One region of the Pseudomonas phytophila genome, then DNA from elsewhere that is predicted to be linked to it. Evidence: riboswitches for the same ligand, from Rfam matches in the RefSeq annotation. Region 1 holds a riboswitch; the other holds the start of a gene.
What was found. Region 1 has a riboswitch for manganese ahead of mntP (manganese efflux pump MntP). Riboswitches for the same ligand answer to the same signal wherever they lie in the genome.

Region 1 (9,549 bases):
TGACCGGCAGCGTCATGCTCGAAGGCTGGCTGGCGCGGATGTTCTACGTTTCCCTGTACCGCATGCACCAGATGGCGCTTTACGGCACCTTCCGCACGCTGATGCTGATGCTCGGCAGCCGTATCGGCAAAGGGACCGAGCCGCGGATGAAGCTGCATTAATAACCGCTCTTTTTCTGTAGCTACCTGATCTCCGATGCCGCGCATTAGCGCAGCAAACTCTGGGCTATGTGGGAGCGAGGCTTGCCCGCGATGAGGCTGGACGCGGTTCACTTTAGGTCGCGTCCAGCCTCATCGCGGGCAAGCCTCGCTCCCACATAGACCGCGCTATTCAGTAGGACCGGCTTTAGCCGGGAGAGCGTCGGGACATTCACCACATATTATTCGCCAGAAATACCGCTCTCCCGCCTAAAGCCAGTCCTACGGGATTGCAGGCGATCATAGAATCTCCCACAGGTCCGCGTTTGGCGCACGACAGCGCCCCTCCCCCAGATCCATTGTGTGCAGCAACTGCACCAGTAATGGCATTCCGCTTCTTTAGTCCAACCGACACAGGCATACTCGGCGTCCATGCGGTTTCATGAAATGGATGTTGAGGATTTGCGTTATGTCGACGGTGCCCCGCTTCACTGATCATTACCGTAAAGCCGACCGCATCATGCTAGGGCTCCTGTGGATATGTTTTGTCTACGCCCTGGGGCTGGCGACTATTTACTCGACCTTTGGCCAGGCCATTCTGGTCGGTGGCGGCACCGCTCTGGCGATGACCGCGCTTTACCCGACACTGCGTGGCACCCGCTTGTTTCGTTGCCTGACGGGCGTGGCCCTGATGGTCATGGCGGGCCTGCACATCAACCAGACCCAAGGCGTCATTGAAGTCCACTTCGGGATTTTCGCGCTGTTGGCCGTCCTGACGTTTTACCGGGACTGGCTGCCCATCGTTGTCGCTGCGGCCACCATCGCGGTTCACCACCTGTTGTTTCATGTGCTGCAACATCAAGGCTACCCGGTGTACGTGATGCAACATCACGGCGGCTGGGGTGTGATCTTCATTCACGCGGCCTATGTCGTCGCGGAAAGCGCCATCCTGATTTATCTCGCCATTCACAGCTATAGCGCGGCCAAAGAAAGCCAGGATCTGCTGGACAAGATCCTGCAGGCGGCAACGCGCCTGGATAACAGAACAGCCGTCACTGAAAATCGTGCCGGCACACACTCTGCACAGCGCTTTGATGATTTCCTGACGTTAATCACCCACACCGTTGGCGGCGTCATTCACGAGACCCGCGGGTTGAGCGACATGGGTCGCAAGCTCTCTGTCACCGGCGAAACGCTGGACAAAGGCGCGCAGCAGCAACTGGCGGAAATCACTCGTATGGTCGACGCCATGCAGTCGCTTACCACGGCTCTGGACGACATCTCGCAACACGCCAGCCAGGCTCATCAGGGTGCCAACAAAGCCAATGATCAGTTGGTAAAAGGTCGTGAGTCGGTGGATCAGGCCAGCAAGGATATCGCCAACCTGGAGTCCTCCATCAGCGGCGCCAATCTGAGCGTGCAGTCGCTGGCCGAACAGGCAGAAAAGATTGGCAAGGTGATCAACGTAATCCGTGAAATCGCCGAGCAAACCAATTTGTTGGCGCTGAATGCCGCCATTGAGGCTGCCCGCGCCGGTGAGCAGGGCCGCGGATTTGCCGTAGTGGCCGATGAGGTTCGCGGCCTGGCGCAGAAGACAGCAGGCTCGGTGGACGAAATTCGCCAGATCGTTGAATCGTTGCAGAAGGAAAGCCGCACCGCAGCGGACTCGATGCGTACCAGCGGCGAAGAAGTCGGTCGTTGCGTACAGGCCAGTCAACTGGGCTCTGAGCTATTGAAAAGCACCGTTGCCGATGTGTTGGAGATCCGCCGGCTGAACGTACTGATCGCAGGCACCACTGAGCAGCAATCCGCTGCATCGGTGGGTATCAATGATCGCTTGACCGCGGTCCACGCCATTGCGCAGAACAATGCCACGGATGTCGTTACCCTCGTCCAGTGCAGCAAAGACCTCTCGCCGATGGCGAACCGGCTTGAGGCGCTGGGCGCGGCGTTTGCGGTGAAAAAACAGCTGTAATTGCTGAGACGCTATCTCTTTCTGCCGCGCTGTCTCGCGGCAAATACTGGACCTGTAGGAGCTGCCGAAGGCTGCGATTGCGGTCTGCCAGGATGAATGCTTCGCAGCCTCGCGCTGCTCGTCAGCTCCTACAAAATGCTCGCGTTGACTACGCCGACAAGTGCTCATACAAGATCGTCGCGCCGACCAGTATCAGCACCACACCGCCAATAATCTCGGCGCGCTTGCCGACCATGGTGCCCAATACCCGGCCCAGCATCACACCAATGGTGACCATGGTCATGGTCGCCAGACCGATTGCCGCCGCTGCGACCAGAATATTCACGTCTACAAATGCCAAGCCAACCCCGACGGCCAGCGCGTCGATGCTGGTGGCGAAAGCAGTAACGGCCAGAATCAGAAACGAATGCTGACCCGCTTTCTCCTCGGGCTCTTCATCGTCCTGCTTCACGCCGTTGTAAATCATGTGCAAGCCGAGAACCAGCAGCAGCGTGAAGGCGATCCAGTGGTCCCAGCTTTCAACGAAGCTGCTGGCCGCATTGCCAATCGCCCAGCCGATGACGGGCGTGATGGCTTCAATCACACCGAAAATAACACCGGTGCGCAGCGCTTCGATAAAACGGGGTTTGTGCAGGCTGGAGCCTTTACCGATGGCCGCTGCAAAAGCGTCCGTGGACATGGCCAGGGCAACGAATATGAGAGAAATGGGGCTCACGGTTTACTTCCAGTCGGGCTATGAGTCAACGACACATCCACACGCCCGACTTTAGGCATGGATATGTCGCTGGTCTCGCCAACCAAAAAAGGTGTTCGTACCACGGCTGCTGCCGAGAATGTTGATACGAACGCTCCTGAGATAACTCAGCAGCAGGCTACTCCCCAACGAAGGTGGGCATCATACCCGTTCCGGGCATGAAAATATCGTCAAACACTTCACAAATTTTCGGTTGTACAGGAGGAACACTTTCTCTGTGAGAGCTGGGCTTGCCCGCGATAAGGACACCTCGATTCTGCAGGTAGATCACCTATACCTTATCGCGGGCAAGCCCAGCTCCCACGGGTAAATGCATTGCAGTTCAAGCAATCGAGTTGCAGTGACTAAGCGATGACATAGCCACGCCCAGGCTCACTGCACATTCCGGTACAACATCAATCGCGCGCTTTCATGCAGCCCGAGGGTCAACGCACGCAAGCGACTGAACTCCTCCGGATGCTGACCGGCAACATCCTCCAGCGGGGTTGCCGAGGCCAGGTCATGCAGCGTCGGGGATGTGCCGTCGTGTTCCATCTGCAAGAGGAAATGCCGGGTCACGCCACCAATTAACGGGAACGTACCTTCGCGCAATACCAATGGCACGACACGCTCTCCTTCCGGCGCAGGTTGCTGTATATCCCGCCCCATGGCGCCATTGCTGAACGGAATACCCGCCATACCTGCCACGGTGGGCAACAAGTCCGCCAACCCGACCGCCTCTTCCACCACCTTTGTCCCTATCAAGCCTGGTGCGTGGATCAACATCGGCACGTTGTTGCTCTCCAGGCCTAACTGTTCAAAGGCCGGAGGCATGTGCGGGATCTGGCTGATACGGGTGTTGTGGTCGCCAAACAGGACAAAAATCGTGTTCTCGTAGTAACCGCCAGCCTTGGCCAGTTCCATCAGCCGCCCGATATTGAAGTCCAGCAAGCGCACCGCGTTGTATTGCTCGACGCTGCGCGAGCCCGCTGCCTGAACTTGTTCGAGGGTCAGTTTGCTGACTTCAAAACCGTCGTTTTCCTTGGGAATGGTAAACGGCCGGTGATTGCCTGCCGTCTGCAAATAGGCGAAGAACGGCTGGTCCTTGGGCAGCGCGCGCAGGATTCGGTCGCCTTCCTTGAACAGATCCAGATCGGAAATCCCCCAGACATCCACCACAGGCGAATGCCAGTCACGCTCGTCATAGAGTCGAATGTCGACGATGCTGCGGCGGATCAGAGCATTCATGTTGGCCCAACCGGAGTTGCCGCCAATCATGTACAGCTTCTCGTAGCCCTTGAAGTCGTTGATCAGTGTGTTTTGCCGGGTCAGCATCGGGTGTCGGGTCGCGGTTTCCTGACGGGTCACATCGGGCACCCCGGTAATGCTTGCCCATACAGTTTTGGCCGTTCCCGTCACGGGCACATAGAAATGCCGGAAGAACCAGCTTTGCTGAGCCAGCCGATCCAGATTTGGGGTCGGGTTGAGCGGATTACCGTATGCCCCCACCGCACTGGTGCCCAAGGACTCAAGCATGACAAACACCACGTTCGGCGGCCGCGTGGCAGCTACGTTGTATGGCTGCACATCTTGCTGACGCTTGAAGGTCAGGCTTTGCGGGTCTGGTTTATCGACGCCCAGATAATCAGCGACCACTGGATAGTGCTCACGCACCACGTCTTCGTCGTAACGCGATTGCCCGACTTTGAGCGTGTCATAAAGGAAAAGCACCGGGTTCAACCCTAGCGCGGCAACCTGACTGTTGCCGGAAAAGAACGCATCGCTCCAGCGCAGCGGTACCGGGTTTTCCAGATTGAGGTTTTCAACCCGTCCCAGCAGCCCCAACAACGTGGCCATGGTCACGAGCACTGCGCCAAACGCGACGGACCAACGCTTGATCGGCCTGGCCTGACGCTCAAGGGTCAGCCGCTCCAACCCGATGAAGGCCGCGATTATGACCCCGATACCGGCGAGCCAACTGGCGGTGATCCACAGCACCGGATAGGTTTGCCAGAGCATGTCCCGGGAAATCTGCGCGTCGTCCAGATAACGCATAACGCTCGCGTTGATCCGCACACCCAGATACGCGTAATGCCCGAAGTCGACGATGTAAACCAGAGTGACCAACGCCAGTACAACCGCCAGATACACCCGCGCCAACCAACGCATCGTTTTGACGTTCAGCAGGTTCCAGCGAGGAATCCACAGCAGCACAACGAGAGGCAACGCCAACAGCAAAGCCAGACGCAAGTCGAACCGGAAGCCGATGCCCAGCGTCTGTGCGACCGTGTTGTCAGTGCTCAGACTGGCAGGATCAACGCCGGAAAAACCGAAGAAAAACACCAGCCGCAACACGCTCAGCAGCACGAAAAACAGCACGGTCACGCCCAGCCAATACAGCAAGCGCCGTGATTGCAGCCACCCCATTTTCATCCCCTTGAACGTCGCACTCACAAGCCCGAAACCGGCTTGCCGTTTGATAGCGTTAATGGCTGGCGAATGCGCCAGCGACGATAGATGCCACGCACGACCATCACTACCAGCGCCACAAAGCAATACAACGCCAGCAACGGGTCGATCAGGTAGTCCCAGTAGTTTTCCGAAGGTTTGCCGCGCACCGCGAAGGCCAGTGTTGCGCCTGCCAGCATCACCACACCCAGGCCATTACGCAGGTACAACAAACCAAACGCGATGACCGCAACAGCAATGATCAGGGGCCGCGGATTAAAGCCCAGACGATAAGGATCGCTGTAGCTGAGGCCCAAAGTAGCCGGGTAAAGGACCAATGCCAGGGCAGCAAAAACAACCACCACGACGGCGCCAGGTCGAGCCACTCCTGGCAGTTTCATGCCCAGGCGCTGCAAGCTGAACCAGACAAGGACAATCGCGGTGGTGATCGCCAGATCATCGGTAAAGCTGCGTACATAGGCCGCCAGCGAAAGACCATTGAGGCTGACAAAGCCCAAGGCTGAAAATCCAGCCAGAATAATCAGGCGTGACTTCAGACTCGGTGCCAACGGTGCAACCAGAAGGAACAGCGCCAGACTGAAAAACAGATGGGCTTGCCATAGAGACATCACAGCAGTTGCTCCGCCAGCCAGGCTTCATTGAAGCTGACGTGTTTGATGAAGGTGTTATTCCACGAATACACCAAGTGGTAGATGCCTTCAGGGCTGCGGATGAAGTACGGGTACTCGTACTCGAAATCGCAGCCTTGCGGTGAGCAAACGCGCTGATCGAGGTTGCTCAGGAACGCCTCCTCCAACGGATGACGGCGTTCACCACTGGAGGCCCGGAAACCTTCGCCGATGATTTCCTTGTAGGCATCAAAGGAAAATGGATTGCCCTGCGGATCGGGGGACTTGTCGAGATCGATCACAGAGGTCCAGTGATCCATCTGCTCGTCCGTGCCGTACAGGCTCAATTTGAAACGACCGTCGCGCAGGTCGTTCAGCGCAACCAACAAGCCGCGGCCAGGGGTACCGACGGCCGCCAGCGAAGAGTTGGGGTTGCTCGGCGCAAGGGGCAGCGGCTCGCTCCAGGTCTGACCGCCATCTTCGGTGCGACTGGCGAGCACTTTGTGATGCGTATTGCCGGCGTAGCGAAGCAACGCAACCGCGCGCTTGTCATCCAGCGGCACCACGGTTGGCTGCAGAGAGTTCGTGCCGCGGCTGATGCGGAATTTGTCGATCACATCGCCATTGGCGCTGAGGTAAAGGTATTCGGCGAACTTGCCCAGAAACTCGTGATAAACCGGCAGGCCGATCGAACCGTCGGCGTGAAATACCGGCGCGGCACGCACCAAGGTGCTGATATTGAGAAACGGCGAGGTGACCAATTGCCGTGGCTGCGACCAGTTCTTACCCATGTCCTCGGAGACCATCACGTTGACTGAACTGCCTGCCCAGCCGCCTACCGATACGGACACATAGAACAGCCACAAGCGCTGGTCCGGTGCCAGGGCAACCACCGGGTTACCGAGTTTGCGAATGTATTTACCGGTGCCCTCCTGAGTGGACTGACGGGTCGCTAGCACTTGCTCATCGCCCCACTCGCCTGAGCTCGCATCGAATCGCGAGGCGCGAATTTCGACATCGCCCGCCCCCTCACGAGTGCCCGCGAACCACACCGACATCAGGTCGCCACCAGGCAATGCGGTCACTGCCGAGGAATGTACGAAATCATCCAGGTCAGACGATGCGAAGCGGGTGTTATAACTGGCTTTAGCCGCAACGCCTGAAGCCGGTGTGAGGACCGGGGCAACGGCGAAACCGGACAGCCTGTGCTGCGGATGGCTGAGCCATGCGCCGAGGAAAACCAGAGCGAGCGCAAGATATGCACTCAAGACAGGTACATTGAAAGAAGTCAGTCGCATGAGTATTGATCACAACCGCGAAGGCAAAATGTCTGGACTCAATCACGGGACTCGTCGGCGAGAGGCCGCCGTCGGCCGGTGATCATTGACAACGGCAGGTTGTCCTTCACCTGATAACTCTCAAACAGTGCCGCCGCTATATGCAGGCACACCACCCACGCCAGGCCGTCAGCCAGCGTTTCATGAATCTGCTGAGGCCAGTCTGCGCCCCACAAGGCATCTACTTCGGTCATCAACCATCCCGTCAGACCGATGCCGAAAATCATCACCATCATCAGCACCATGACCAGCGCGCCCAGCGGCGAATGCCCCAGCCGATGTTCCGGCTGACGCCTGAGCAGCGAACTCACATGGGCACGCAAACGCGCAGGCGTCGGCCAGAAATCGGACCAGCGCGCACTGCGCGGTCCGATGAAACCCCACACCACACGCACCACCAGCCAGGCAACCGCGTAGTAACCCAGCCAGACATGCCAATCGTCACCAGCCTCATTGAAGAAGTAGTTGGCGACGAACACACCGGCCAGGGAAATGTGGAACAGCCGCACCAGCGGGTCCCACAGGCGTAGGGTGGGACGGCTCATCAGCCCTTGATCTCGGTCTTCACGGCTTTGCCGGTGACCGGATCGTGGTAGATCTCGACTTTGCGCTTTTCTTTGTCGAAGCCGTAGATTTCGTAGCAGTTGCCGTCAGTGACTTTGAACTTGCTGATCTCGTAACCCTGAGCCTTGAGTTGCTCCTGGAATTTGCCCTGATCCTGCCAGGTGGAGCGTTCGGCGGTGGTGCATTGTGGTCCGGCAAGGGCCAGCGGGCTGGCGAGGAGAAAGGGAACCAGCAACAGGACTTTACGCATGGCAGACACTCGTAAGAACTAAGGAGGCGCTACTGTGCGAAACAAAGCTTAGCGAAAGCTTAGGACGCAACAGACCGTTACATCTTCTCCGACACAAGGCTCTGCCCGAAGCGCTGGCGTAGCGGCATCATGTGCGCCCTCACCGGCTGAAACCAATACGGAACACCTTATGCGCCTGCTCCTTGTGGAAGATGACCGTGCCGTAGGCCAGGGCATCCGCGTCGCCCTCGGCAGCGAAGGCTATACGCTGGACTGGCTGCAAGATGGCGCGAGCGCTCTTCATGCCCTGCGCAGCGAACGCTTTGATTTGCTGCTGCTCGACCTTGGCCTGCCGCGTCTGGACGGTCTCGACTTGCTGCGCCAGATTCGCGCGGAACAACAGTCTTTGCCCGTCCTGATCCTGACCGCACGGGACGGTACGCCGGACCGAATTGCCGGGCTGGACGCCGGTGCCGATGACTATCTGGTCAAACCGTTCGACGTGGATGAGCTCAAGGCTCGGGTTCGTGCGCTGCTGCGCCGCAGTCAGGGACGTGCGCAACCGTTGCTGGAGCATGGGCCAATCAGCCTCGATCCTTCGACCCAGCAAGTCAGCTTCAACGGCGTAGAAATCGCCATGACGCCCATGGAGTATCAACTCCTCCATCAACTGATGATCCGGCCCGGTAAAGTCGTGACCCGCGAGCGTTTGTCGTCCACGCTCTACGGCTGGCAAGACAAGGTGGAGAGCAATACGCTGGAGGTGTTGATCCACAATCTGCGCAAAAAACTCTCCGCTGAATTGATCCGCACCGTGCGCGGTGTGGGCTACCGGATCGAGACTTTGTCATGAGTTCAGTTCGCGCGCGCATCCTCGTCCCCGTGCTGCTCCTGCTGCTGTTGGGCGACCTGACCATCAGTTGGTTGGCGTTACGCGACAGCCACACCGAAATCGAAGAGGTGTACGACGCACAGCTGGCGCAAAGCGCTCGCCTGCTGCAGGGCGTTCTGCGCCAACGGCCTCCGGGCGAAACAGACCTTGATCGGCTTTATCAGGCTTTCGACGAAGCCATGAGTCGAGTGGGTGGCGGTGAAGCCGCACATCCTTATGAAACCCGTTTGACGTTCCAGATCTGGCGCAACACGGGCGAACTTCTGGTGCGTTCCGCCGAAGCACCGGAGCTGGACGGCCCGCCCGCTACCGAGGGCTCACATGACTTCCTCAAAGACGGCAATGACTGGTGTGGCTTCCTGCTGGTCGATGCCCAGCAAGGGCTGTTGATCTGGGTCGGCGAGCGTGATGACGTGCGTCAGGACCTGATTCAACGCATTGTTCGCCATACCCTTTGGCCAACGGTAATTGGCGTGCCGCTTCTCGCCATCGCCATCTGGCTGGCGATTGGCTGGGGGATGCGTCCCCTGCAATTCATGGCCAGCGTCATCCGACGACGCGAGCCGGAAAGCCTTGAGCCGCTGGACCTGTCACCTCTGCCTAAA
Region 2 (9,549 bases), 2.4 Mb from region 1:
CTTGAAATAGAACAATACGTTGCCGGGATTCTTCGGATCGTAGTCCTTCATTTTGTCGCGGAATACAAACTGATCACTGAAATATACCAGGCTGTATGAACCGTTCGGCTGCGGCGTTGCCTGTGTCACCAGACGCTTCACGCTACCGCCACGATAACGCCCAATGTGGTTCCAGATGACTTCGGTAGCACTCTGAGGAATCGGGAACGGTACCGCTGTATCGAAGTTTTCCACACCATTGCCACCCCCTACGAGCTTGGCATTGGTGGCATTTCTCTTGATGGCAGCCGACACGTCATCCGGAACCGCCGCGCCGCGATGGGACGGGTAGACCGGCATTTTGAAGGTTTCCGGGTAACGTTTGAACATCGCATACTGGCCCGGCGCAAGGTTGGCCTTGTACTGCTCAACGTTAGCGGCGGTGATGGTGAACAGAGGTTTCTCGCTGGCATAGGGGTTGGCCAGGAAGCCTTTGCTGTCCACCGCCCCGGCATTCTTCGGCATCGGGCTCCAGGCAGGAATAGTGTTGCTGGCATTTCCGGCCTTTTCCGCGCCCATTGGCGTCAGCGTAGTGCCCAGCTTTGCAGCTTCGGATTCAGATACAGCAGCCATCACACCAGTCGCCAACAGCGACAAACCCAGCACACCGACCTGCAACAGATTTTTTGTTATTTTCATATTCATCGTCGTCCTGAAAATACCGGGCTCTTAGAAGTTCATGCCAAAGCTGAGCGACACAAAATCGCGATCATCAACCGTGGTGTACTTGCCATCAAAGAAGTTGGTGTACGCGAGAGCCGCTGTGTAAGTGTTCTGATACTCGGCATCCAGTCCCAGACTCACAGCTTTGCGGCCTTCCTCGAAGTTGCCGCCAGGCCCTGGCGAATAGCCTTTGACGTCATGAGACCAGGCGACGTTTGGACGCAGGTTTACTCCGGCAAATACGCTGTTGTAGTCCCAGATGGCGCGAGCGCGATAGCCCCAGGAGTTGGAGGTGGTGAAGCCGTCATCCTCGCAATAGCGGGTAAGGTTGTTTTGTGCTGCGCCAGTGAGCGTACCGGCGTTAAGTGAGGCGCAACGACCATTCGCCAGCGGCCCTGGCCCGTAACTTGGATCACGGCCATAACGAATTTTTGATGTGCTTTCCAGCCCACCGACGTGCGTCCAGCCAACTTCACCCACCAAAGTCAGACGCTCGGCGCCCATGACTTGGTCGAAGAACTGAGTGAATGTGGTCTGCAACTGAGTAATTTCTTTCCGGCGATAACCTTTTTGATCGGTATCGGCACTGCCCTGCAGCGGCGATACGGTAGGGTCCAGAGGGGTGATGCCCGAATACAGGATGTCCGTGGTGTTGATTTGCACCGGAGCATTTGGCCGGTAGCTGAGTTCTCCGCTCCATGCGGTGCCGGTAGGCAGCGTGGTGGAGAAGCTCAAGCCATAGAGATGAATGTCTTCGGGGTATTCGACGTAGTAGCTGGAGTTGGCAGCAACCACGAGCGGCATCAGTTGCTGGACCAGGCCAGGAACCCCGGCCAAAGGCCCAAGTGCAGCGATGAGCCTCGAAGGATCATATGCACCAGCCGGGGCGCCCCTCCCACTGAAAATGGGCGCACGGCTGTGGTAATTCATGAAGTAGGCACCAAACTCAGTGTCCAGAGGCTCGAAGTTATAGTGCATTGCAACGCCGAACTGCCCGCTATCGCGGGCATCGCGATCAGGGCCCCGTCGTACGACTGCACCTTCATCGGGGTTACCCCAGTTCACACCCTGTGAGGCCAATGCATTAAAGACCCCGGCACGCGGACCGGCGGGTAGACCTGCGTTTGCAAGCGAACTGTTCAGCCCGGCCTGACTGCGTAATACCGCAAGATTTCCGGAACATCCATCCGAAATCACATCCGGCTGCGAGAAGAACGTGCCGCAGTTATCGGTAACGGTCTGGTCCCACTCAAGCTGGTAGAAACCTTCTGCCGAGAGGTTCTCAGTGATGCTCTGCGACAGGTAAAACATGTTGACCGGAATCAGGCCTTCCTTGATTTCGGCGCCTGGACGACGGAACGCGGACACGTCGACCGGGTTGATGCTGTTGATGCCGCCCTGGATGAAAGTACTTTCACCCCAACTGACCACTTGCTTACCGAAACGCACCGAACCTGGCTCATCGCCGATGCTGTAGTTGTGATAAACGAAAGCGTCGAGAATCTGCCCACCGGAAGACTTGGCGCCTTCCTTGCGGTTGGAATCGCTGATGTCCTTGAACTCCCGGTTCTCATCTTTGAGTTCAAAGTCATACCAGTATTTGCCGCGCACAAACACGCCGGTGTCGCCGTACTTCAACTCAAGATCGTGAATGCCCTTGAAGATTTTCGAGAACGTTTCACCGCGTTTGAAGTTCAAGTGGCCGTCATCGGATGTCTGCGACAGACCATGCCCGCCGTTGTTCGAACCGATGAGATTCTTGTTGGCATTTTCGGTAGACCAACTGGCGCCCACGGAGAGCGAAGAGTCGAACTTGCCTTCGATTTCGCCGATGTTGAAGCTGACGCCGAAAGCAGGACCGGCGAGCGTAGAAGCGAGACTGACGGCCAAAGGCAGTTTTGCCCGGCGCCAGAACTGGTTTGCTGATGTCATCAACGCTACTCCATGTGTTTTTTATTGTTTTGGCAGTGGTACTGCTAAAAACGGGCAGCCGATCTTTCGAAAGACAGCCCAGCGCTCATCGGGTAACCCGGAAGGTTACAACGATTCGCCTTGTTATTGGTTTTTACGCAGCCCCTGTATCGACTATAGCCAGCCCAACGCACTGCTTGATCCCTCTAAAGTGTGATTTGTACCTTCAAACGCTCTGGGAAGCACTTGTCGGAGGATTCTTTATTGGCCTGCAAGCACTTGCCGATTCCTTGCTCTTGCAGGACCGGCGTTAGCCGGGAGGGCGGCATTGCTGACGGAAGAAATGTAGCGCCCCCATGTCCTCCCGGCTAAAGCCGGTCCTGCAGGATTGCGTAGAAGTTGTCAGAGCGTCGACAAAAAGGCGCTATTGGTACTCTGCCATTCGGCGATGTCCAGGCGCATTCGCTTCTTGTCGAGCTTGCCGACGCTGGTCTTGGGAATTTCAGTAACAACCGCAATCTGATGCGGGATTGCCCACTTGTTGATGTGCCCCAGTTCAACGAAAGGCTTGAGATGCTCTTTCAAATCCCTGGCCTCAACGCTATGCCCTTCACGCAATACCAGCAATGCAAAGGGTCGCTCCCCCCACTGCGGATCCGCGATGCCCACTACCGCGACTTCGCGAACCCCCGGATGGCGACTGCACAAATCCTCCAGCGCCAAAGATGAAATCCATTCACCACCGGTCTTGATCACATCCTTGATTCGGTCGCGGATGTCGATGACACCCATGCTGTCGAGCGTCGCCACATCACCTGTGTGCAACCAGCCGCCGGCCCACATCTCGGCGCCTTTCTGCGGCTCCCGGCAATAACCCTCACTCAACCAGGGCGCACGCAGCACCAACTCACCCATGGTTTCACCGTCAGCCGGGAGGAAATTGCCGTCTTCGTCAACGATTGCTGCGTCTACCAATACGCCAGGCACGCCGGCCTTGATGCGGTAGGTGATGCGCTCGTCTTCGCTACCCGCACGCAATTCGTCATTCAAATGAGCAACCGAAATCAGCGGGCCTGTTTCCGACATGCCATAAGCAGCCGTCAATTGAATACCCCGCGCTTTGGCCGCCTCATAGAGTGTCCGGTTCAGTGAGCTGCCGCCGATGATGATTTTCCAGCCAGCAAAGTCGACGCCCTGCGCGCTTTTCGCGTTGAGTACCATCTGCATGATGGTCGGCACGCAGTGGGAAAAAGTCACCTTCTCCTTGCGCCACAACTCGACCAGAAACTCCGGGTCGTAACGGCCAGGATAAACCTGCTTGACCCCCAGCATGGTCGCCGCATAAGGCATGCCCCAGGCGTGAACGTGAAACATTGGCGTGATAGGCATGTAAACGTCACCGGTATTCAGCAATCCCTCGATGCTGCCTAAACCGGTGGCAAGTCCCAAGGTATGCAGCACCAACTGACGATGGCTGAAGTACACGCCTTTGGGGTTGCCCGTAGTGCCGGTGGTGTAAAAAGTGGTGGCGACAGAGTTTTCGTCAAAGTCTTCGAATTCATACTGGTCGCTCGCCTGGGCCAGCAGCGTCTCGTACTCGCCGATCAGGTTCGGCAACTCGGCGGTCTTCTCGGGCAAGTCCGTCAGCAGCAGGGTTTTCTCGACCGTGGTCAGATGCCCGGCCATTGCTTGATACAGGCCGACGAACTCACTGTTGACCAGCACAAACTTATCGTCGGCGTGGTTCATGGTGTAGGCGATTTGATCAGGCGAGAGCCGCACGTTGATGGTGTGAACCACCGCACCAATCATCGGAATGGCGAACATGCACTCAAGGTAACGGTGGCTGTCCCAGTCCATTACAGCAACTGTATCTCCGGCTTTCACCCCCGCCGCGCTGAGTACGTTTGCCAGCCGACAGACGCGCTCAATCAACACTGGATAGGTGTAGCGGACTGAGTCGCGGTAGACAATTTCCCGGGTTTTTTCGTATCGACTGCCTGACATCAATAGCCGCTTGATCAACAGAGGATATTGGTAGGCACCGTCGGCTGGCGGAATAACGCGGGTCTGTAGCATAAGAGTTCCTTTTCAAAGTACACAGGCGTGGCTTGAAATATGGACTCTAGAGCGGTACCTCGCCAGTCAAATCAGCCGAAGGGATGATTTGCGACCCGGATACTGCCTGCTCCGATCTGTAAGAGGGACGGTATTTCTGACACCACGCTGTCTGGCAGCAAACATTGGATCTGTAGGAGCTGCCGAAGGCTGCGATGGCGGTGTGTCAGCATAAATGCCTCGCAGCCTTAGGCAGCTCCTACCGTTGTATCGCATAGGGCAAGAATTTGTATCAATGACTTTCAGTCAGCGCCAGCTTCACCCCCAACGCCACCAGCACACCGCCCATCGCCCGATCAAACCAGTGGCCCATGCGTGCAAAGCCTGCGCGTACGCGCTCCTGACTGAACAGCCGCGCGACCAGGCAGAACCAGAGGCCTGTTGCAACCGCCAGATAAACGCCATAACCGGCTTGTACCCACATCGGTGTGTGCGGGTTGATCACCACGGTAAACAACGAGAGGAAAAATAGCGTTGCCTTGGGGTTCAAGCCATTGGTGATGAACCCACTGGTGAATGCACCACGGGCCGTGCGCTCGCCTGCAACAACATTGACCGGCGCATCACCGGCGCTGGCAGGTTTGGCCCGGAGCGCTTTGATGCCGATGTACAGCAAATAAGCCGCAGCAGCCCACTTGAGGGCGTTGAACAATACGATGGACTGCGACACGATCAAGCCAATCCCAAGCAATGAATAGCCGACGTGCAGAAAGATCGCCGTACCCACACCCATGGCGGTATAGGTGCCGGCCTTGCGTCCATGGGCAACGCTTTCACGTACAACCACAGCAAAATCGGGGCCGGGGCTTGCGACAGCGAGCAAGTGAATCAAGGCAACGGTAAGAAACTCAGGCCAGTACATGGGGACACTCCGAAAAATAATCTGGCCAAAAGGCAAACTGGCCAGGAATGTAAGCAGACGTTTCGCTCTGGTAGGCTAGCCACATTAAGGCTTCGATACGTCCATTAACAGGTACAGCTGATGAACAATCACGTTAAGGCAGTTTTTCTCGATTACACGTCGTTGGATCTTGGCGATCTGGACTTCAGCGAGCTGCGTGAATGCTTCAGTGAACTGACGCTGCACGCCAGCACCAGCGCAGATGAGGTAATCGAGCGCCTGCAAGGCGCACAAGTGGCAATCAGTAACAAGATCGTGATCGATTCCAACACGTTCGCAGCATGCCCTGAGCTGAAGCTGGTACTGGTGACGGCCACCGGGACCAATAACATTGATCTTGTGGCGGCCCGTCATCACGGAGTTACCGTATGCAATTGCCATGGTTACGGCACGCCGTCAGTGGCGCAGCACACCTTGATGCTGCTGTTGGCCCTGGCGACCAGCCTGCCCGATTATCAGAAAGCGGTGCAGCAAGGCCTGTGGCAAAAGTCGAAACAGTTCTGCCTGCTGGACTTTCCCATCGTCGAACTGGAAGGCAAAACCCTGGGTTTGCTGGGGCATGGCGAACTGGGTAGCGCCGTCGCGAAACTGGCCGAAGCTTTTGGCATGCGCGTACTGCTGGGACAAATCCCTGGTCGCCCTGCCCGCCCGGATCGTTTACCGCTGGAAGAACTGTTGCCGCGGGTCGACGCGCTCACGCTGCACTGCCCGCTCAACGACGACACCCGCGACATGCTGGGGGCTCACGAGCTCAGCTTGCTCAAGCCTCACGCCTATGTGATCAATACCGCCCGCGGCGGACTGATCAACGAGCAGGCACTGGCTGATGCCCTGCGTGAGGGTCACCTGGGCGGCGCCGCCACCGACGTGCTCACGGTCGAACCGCCTACCGCGGATAATCCGCTGCTGTCAGGTGACATTCCCCGCCTGATCATCACGCCTCACAGTGCCTGGGGCGCTCATGAGGCACGGCAGCGGATCGTCAGTCAGGTGACTGAGAATGCGCTGGGGTTCTTCGCTGGCAAGCCGGTTCGGGTGGTGAGTTGATGTCACGATAAAGCCCTGCCATGTGGGAGTGATCGGGGTGGCGCTCCACTTCATTCGCGAATACGGTGCTTCAGCCGACGGGCATACATTGGATGCACCGGCCCTTTCGCGAATGAATTCGCTCCCACAGGTTTGTGTTTGCAGGCCAACATAGAATCTCCACAATTCTTAACAACTCCGACTGGCAACCCAAACTGTTAGACTCCGCGCTTTTTCGAGGAGCCCACCATGGACCCGCGCAGTGAAGTGTTACTCCGTCAGGCCGAATTGTTTCAGGGCTCCCTGCTGCTGGCGGGCCTGCCTGCAGACGATTTGCTGGGTCGCCTGCCAAACGCGCAGGGATGGTGCTGGCATGCGGGCGATCAAGCCGCGCTGGACGCTCGCTTCGAAGGTCGCAGCCATTTCGGAGTAACAGCCCCCGAGCAGCCATTCGAGGCCGCCGTAGTGTTTTTGCCCAAGGCGCGAGAACTGACCAACTACTTGCTCAATGCCCTCGCCTCGCGTCTGGCGGGACGTGAATTGTTTCTGGTCGGTGAAAAACGCAGCGGTATCGAAGCTGCGGCCAAACAGCTGAGTCCGTTTGGCCGAGCCCGCAAACTCGACAGCGCCCGCCATTGTCAGCTGTGGCAAGTCACCGTTGAAGATGCTCCGAAAGCGGCAACGCTGGAAAGCCTCGCCCAGCACTACGAAGTCGAAATGGAGGATGGCCCACTCAAGGTTGTCAGCCTGCCGGGCGTTTTCAGTCAGGGTCGACTGGATCGTGGCTCGGCATTGTTGCTGCAGAATATCGACAAGCTGCCCAGCGGCAATTTGCTCGACTTCGGCTGCGGCGCAGGCGTGCTGGGCGCTGCGGTAAAACGTCGCTACCCGCACAACAACGTGATCATGCTTGATGTGGACGCCTTCGCCACTGCCAGTACGCGTCTGACCCTTGCTGCAAACGGCCTTGAGGCCGAAGTCCTGACGGGCGATGGTATCGATGCAGCTCCCATGGGTTTGAGCACGATTCTGAGCAATCCGCCGTTCCACGTCGGGGTTCATACCGACTATAAAGCGACCGAGAATCTGCTGAGAAAAGCACGCCAACATCTGAAATCAGGCGGCGAACTGCGGCTAGTTGCCAATAGCTTCCTGAAGTACCAACCGATCATTGAGGAGCATTTTGGCGTGTGTGCGATCAAGGCTGAGGGCAACGGCTTCCGGATCTATCGTGCCAAGCGGGCTTGAAAATAAGCACTTGCCGAAAGCGAAAGCTGAAGGCAGAATCCGCTCCGTCCTAGGGGAGTAGTCTCCCACGAGCGCCATGCTCGTCCGGTACGCATCAACATACTTGGTCCTCAGACCATGGTGCGTACGACCCCGAATCCGCTCAGACGGATCGGTGGTTTGACAAGACCTATGACACGAACACCTTACCCGGGGCGGGGAGGCTGTACGTGTCATAGCCGTGTCGACCCGCCCCTTAGGAAAACCTGATGCTGGAATCCCTGTTGGTCCCCACCGCTGTTGTCGCGCTTGCCGAAATAGGTGACAAGACCCAACTTCTTGCCCTTATTCTGGCAGCTCGCTTTCGCAAGCCATGGCCAATCATCGCTGGCATCGTTGCCGCAACCCTGGCTAACCACGCCGCCGCCGGTGCCGTTGGCGCCTGGTTTGGCAGCTTCTTCTCCGACGCCACCCTGCACTGGATTCTCGCCGCGAGCTTCACGGCGACGGCGCTATGGACGCTGGTTCCAGACAAAATGGATGACGACGAGGCCAATACCGCACGCAAGTTTGGCCCGTTCATGACCACGCTAATCGCGTTCTTCATCGCCGAGATCGGCGACAAGACGCAAATCGCCACGGTCATGCTCGCCGCGCAATATTCCTACCTGTGGCTGGTCATTCTGGGTACGACGCTGGGTATGTTGCTGGCCAACGTGCCAGTGGTACTGGCAGGTAATTTCGCGGCCGAAAAACTCCCGCTGACCTTGATCCGCCGTCTGGCGGCTGGCGCCTTCTTCGTGCTCGCGCTGGTTGCGGTTTACAAGGCAATGCAGGTGAGTGGCTGGGTTTAGAAACTGCAAAGCGTTGTTCGTTGAACCCGTAGGACCGGCTTCAGCCGGGAGGACATTCTTCCAGATAACAATATGCAACGAGTGTACTGGCATCCTCCCGGCTAAAGCCGGTCCTACAGAAAGCGCTTCAACTCAGGATTTTGGGGCAGCGTTATACAACGGCATCACCTTGGGAATTGCGGCTTGCAACGAAGCAATACGGCTTTCCGAAGCCGGGTGAGTGCTCATGAATTCAGGTTGTGAACCGCCTGAGTTCTGGGTCATTTTCTGCCAAAGGGTGATAGCGGCATTCGGGTTGTAACCCGCACGGGCTGCCAGCTCCAGGCCGAGCAGATCTGCTTCATTTTCGTTACCGCGACTGTTAGGCAGCGTCAGACTGTAATTCACCACGGTATCGGCCAGCGCCATGCTGTCCTGCCCCAGGCCCAGAATGGCACCCGCCCCTTGCTTGGCCATCGCAACGCCGTAGGCCTTGGACATCGACTCGCGTCCATGCTCGCGCAGGGCGTGGGCGATTTCGTGGCCCATCACGGCCGCGATCTCATCGTCAGTCAGCTTCAACTTGTCGATCAGACCGGTGTAGAAAATGATCTTGCCGCCGGGTCCGCAGTTGGCATTCAACTCATCACTTTTGATCAGATTCACTTCCCACTGCCACTGCGCAGAATCCGGGCGCAACTTGGGTGCCTGACCGATCAGGCGGTCGGCAATGGCATGCACGCGCTTGGCATTGGCGCTGGTCGTGTCCAGCACGCCTTTGGTCGACGCCTCGCCAACGGTTTCTTTATAGGACTGGGCATACATCTGATT

Region 2: it holds a riboswitch for manganese, as region 1 does, so the genes downstream of both, K3169_RS24200 (TMEM165/GDT1 family protein) here and mntP (manganese efflux pump MntP) in region 1, are expected to answer to the same signal.

The regions. Positions count from the first base shown of each region.
Region 1 covers NZ_CP081201.1:1,189,234-1,198,782, reverse strand. The annotation lists gene K3169_RS05190 (NAD(P)/FAD-dependent oxidoreductase) at 1-161, shown strand, start outside; gene K3169_RS05185 (methyl-accepting chemotaxis protein) at 607-2,112, shown strand; gene mntP (manganese efflux pump MntP) at 2,261-2,827, opposite strand; yybP-ykoY riboswitch at 2,834-3,005, opposite strand; gene K3169_RS05175 (LTA synthase family protein) at 3,239-5,272, opposite strand; gene K3169_RS05170 (hypothetical protein) at 5,296-5,925, opposite strand; gene K3169_RS05165 (sialidase family protein) at 5,922-7,220, opposite strand; gene K3169_RS05160 (cytochrome b/b6 domain-containing protein) at 7,259-7,804, opposite strand; gene K3169_RS05155 (PepSY domain-containing protein) at 7,804-8,073, opposite strand; gene K3169_RS05150 (response regulator) at 8,243-8,905, shown strand; gene K3169_RS05145 (ATP-binding protein) at 8,902-9,549, shown strand, end outside.
Region 2 covers NZ_CP081201.1:5,349,011-5,358,559, forward strand. The annotation lists gene K3169_RS24170 (DUF1329 domain-containing protein) at 1-678, opposite strand, end outside; gene K3169_RS24175 (DUF1302 domain-containing protein) at 709-2,634, opposite strand; gene K3169_RS24180 (fatty acid--CoA ligase) at 3,016-4,692, opposite strand; gene K3169_RS24185 (LysE family transporter) at 4,964-5,593, opposite strand; gene K3169_RS24190 (2-hydroxyacid dehydrogenase) at 5,714-6,679, shown strand; gene K3169_RS24195 (class I SAM-dependent methyltransferase) at 6,908-7,906, shown strand; yybP-ykoY riboswitch at 7,947-8,066, shown strand; gene K3169_RS24200 (TMEM165/GDT1 family protein) at 8,155-8,739, shown strand; gene K3169_RS24205 (M48 family metallopeptidase) at 8,872-9,549, opposite strand, start outside.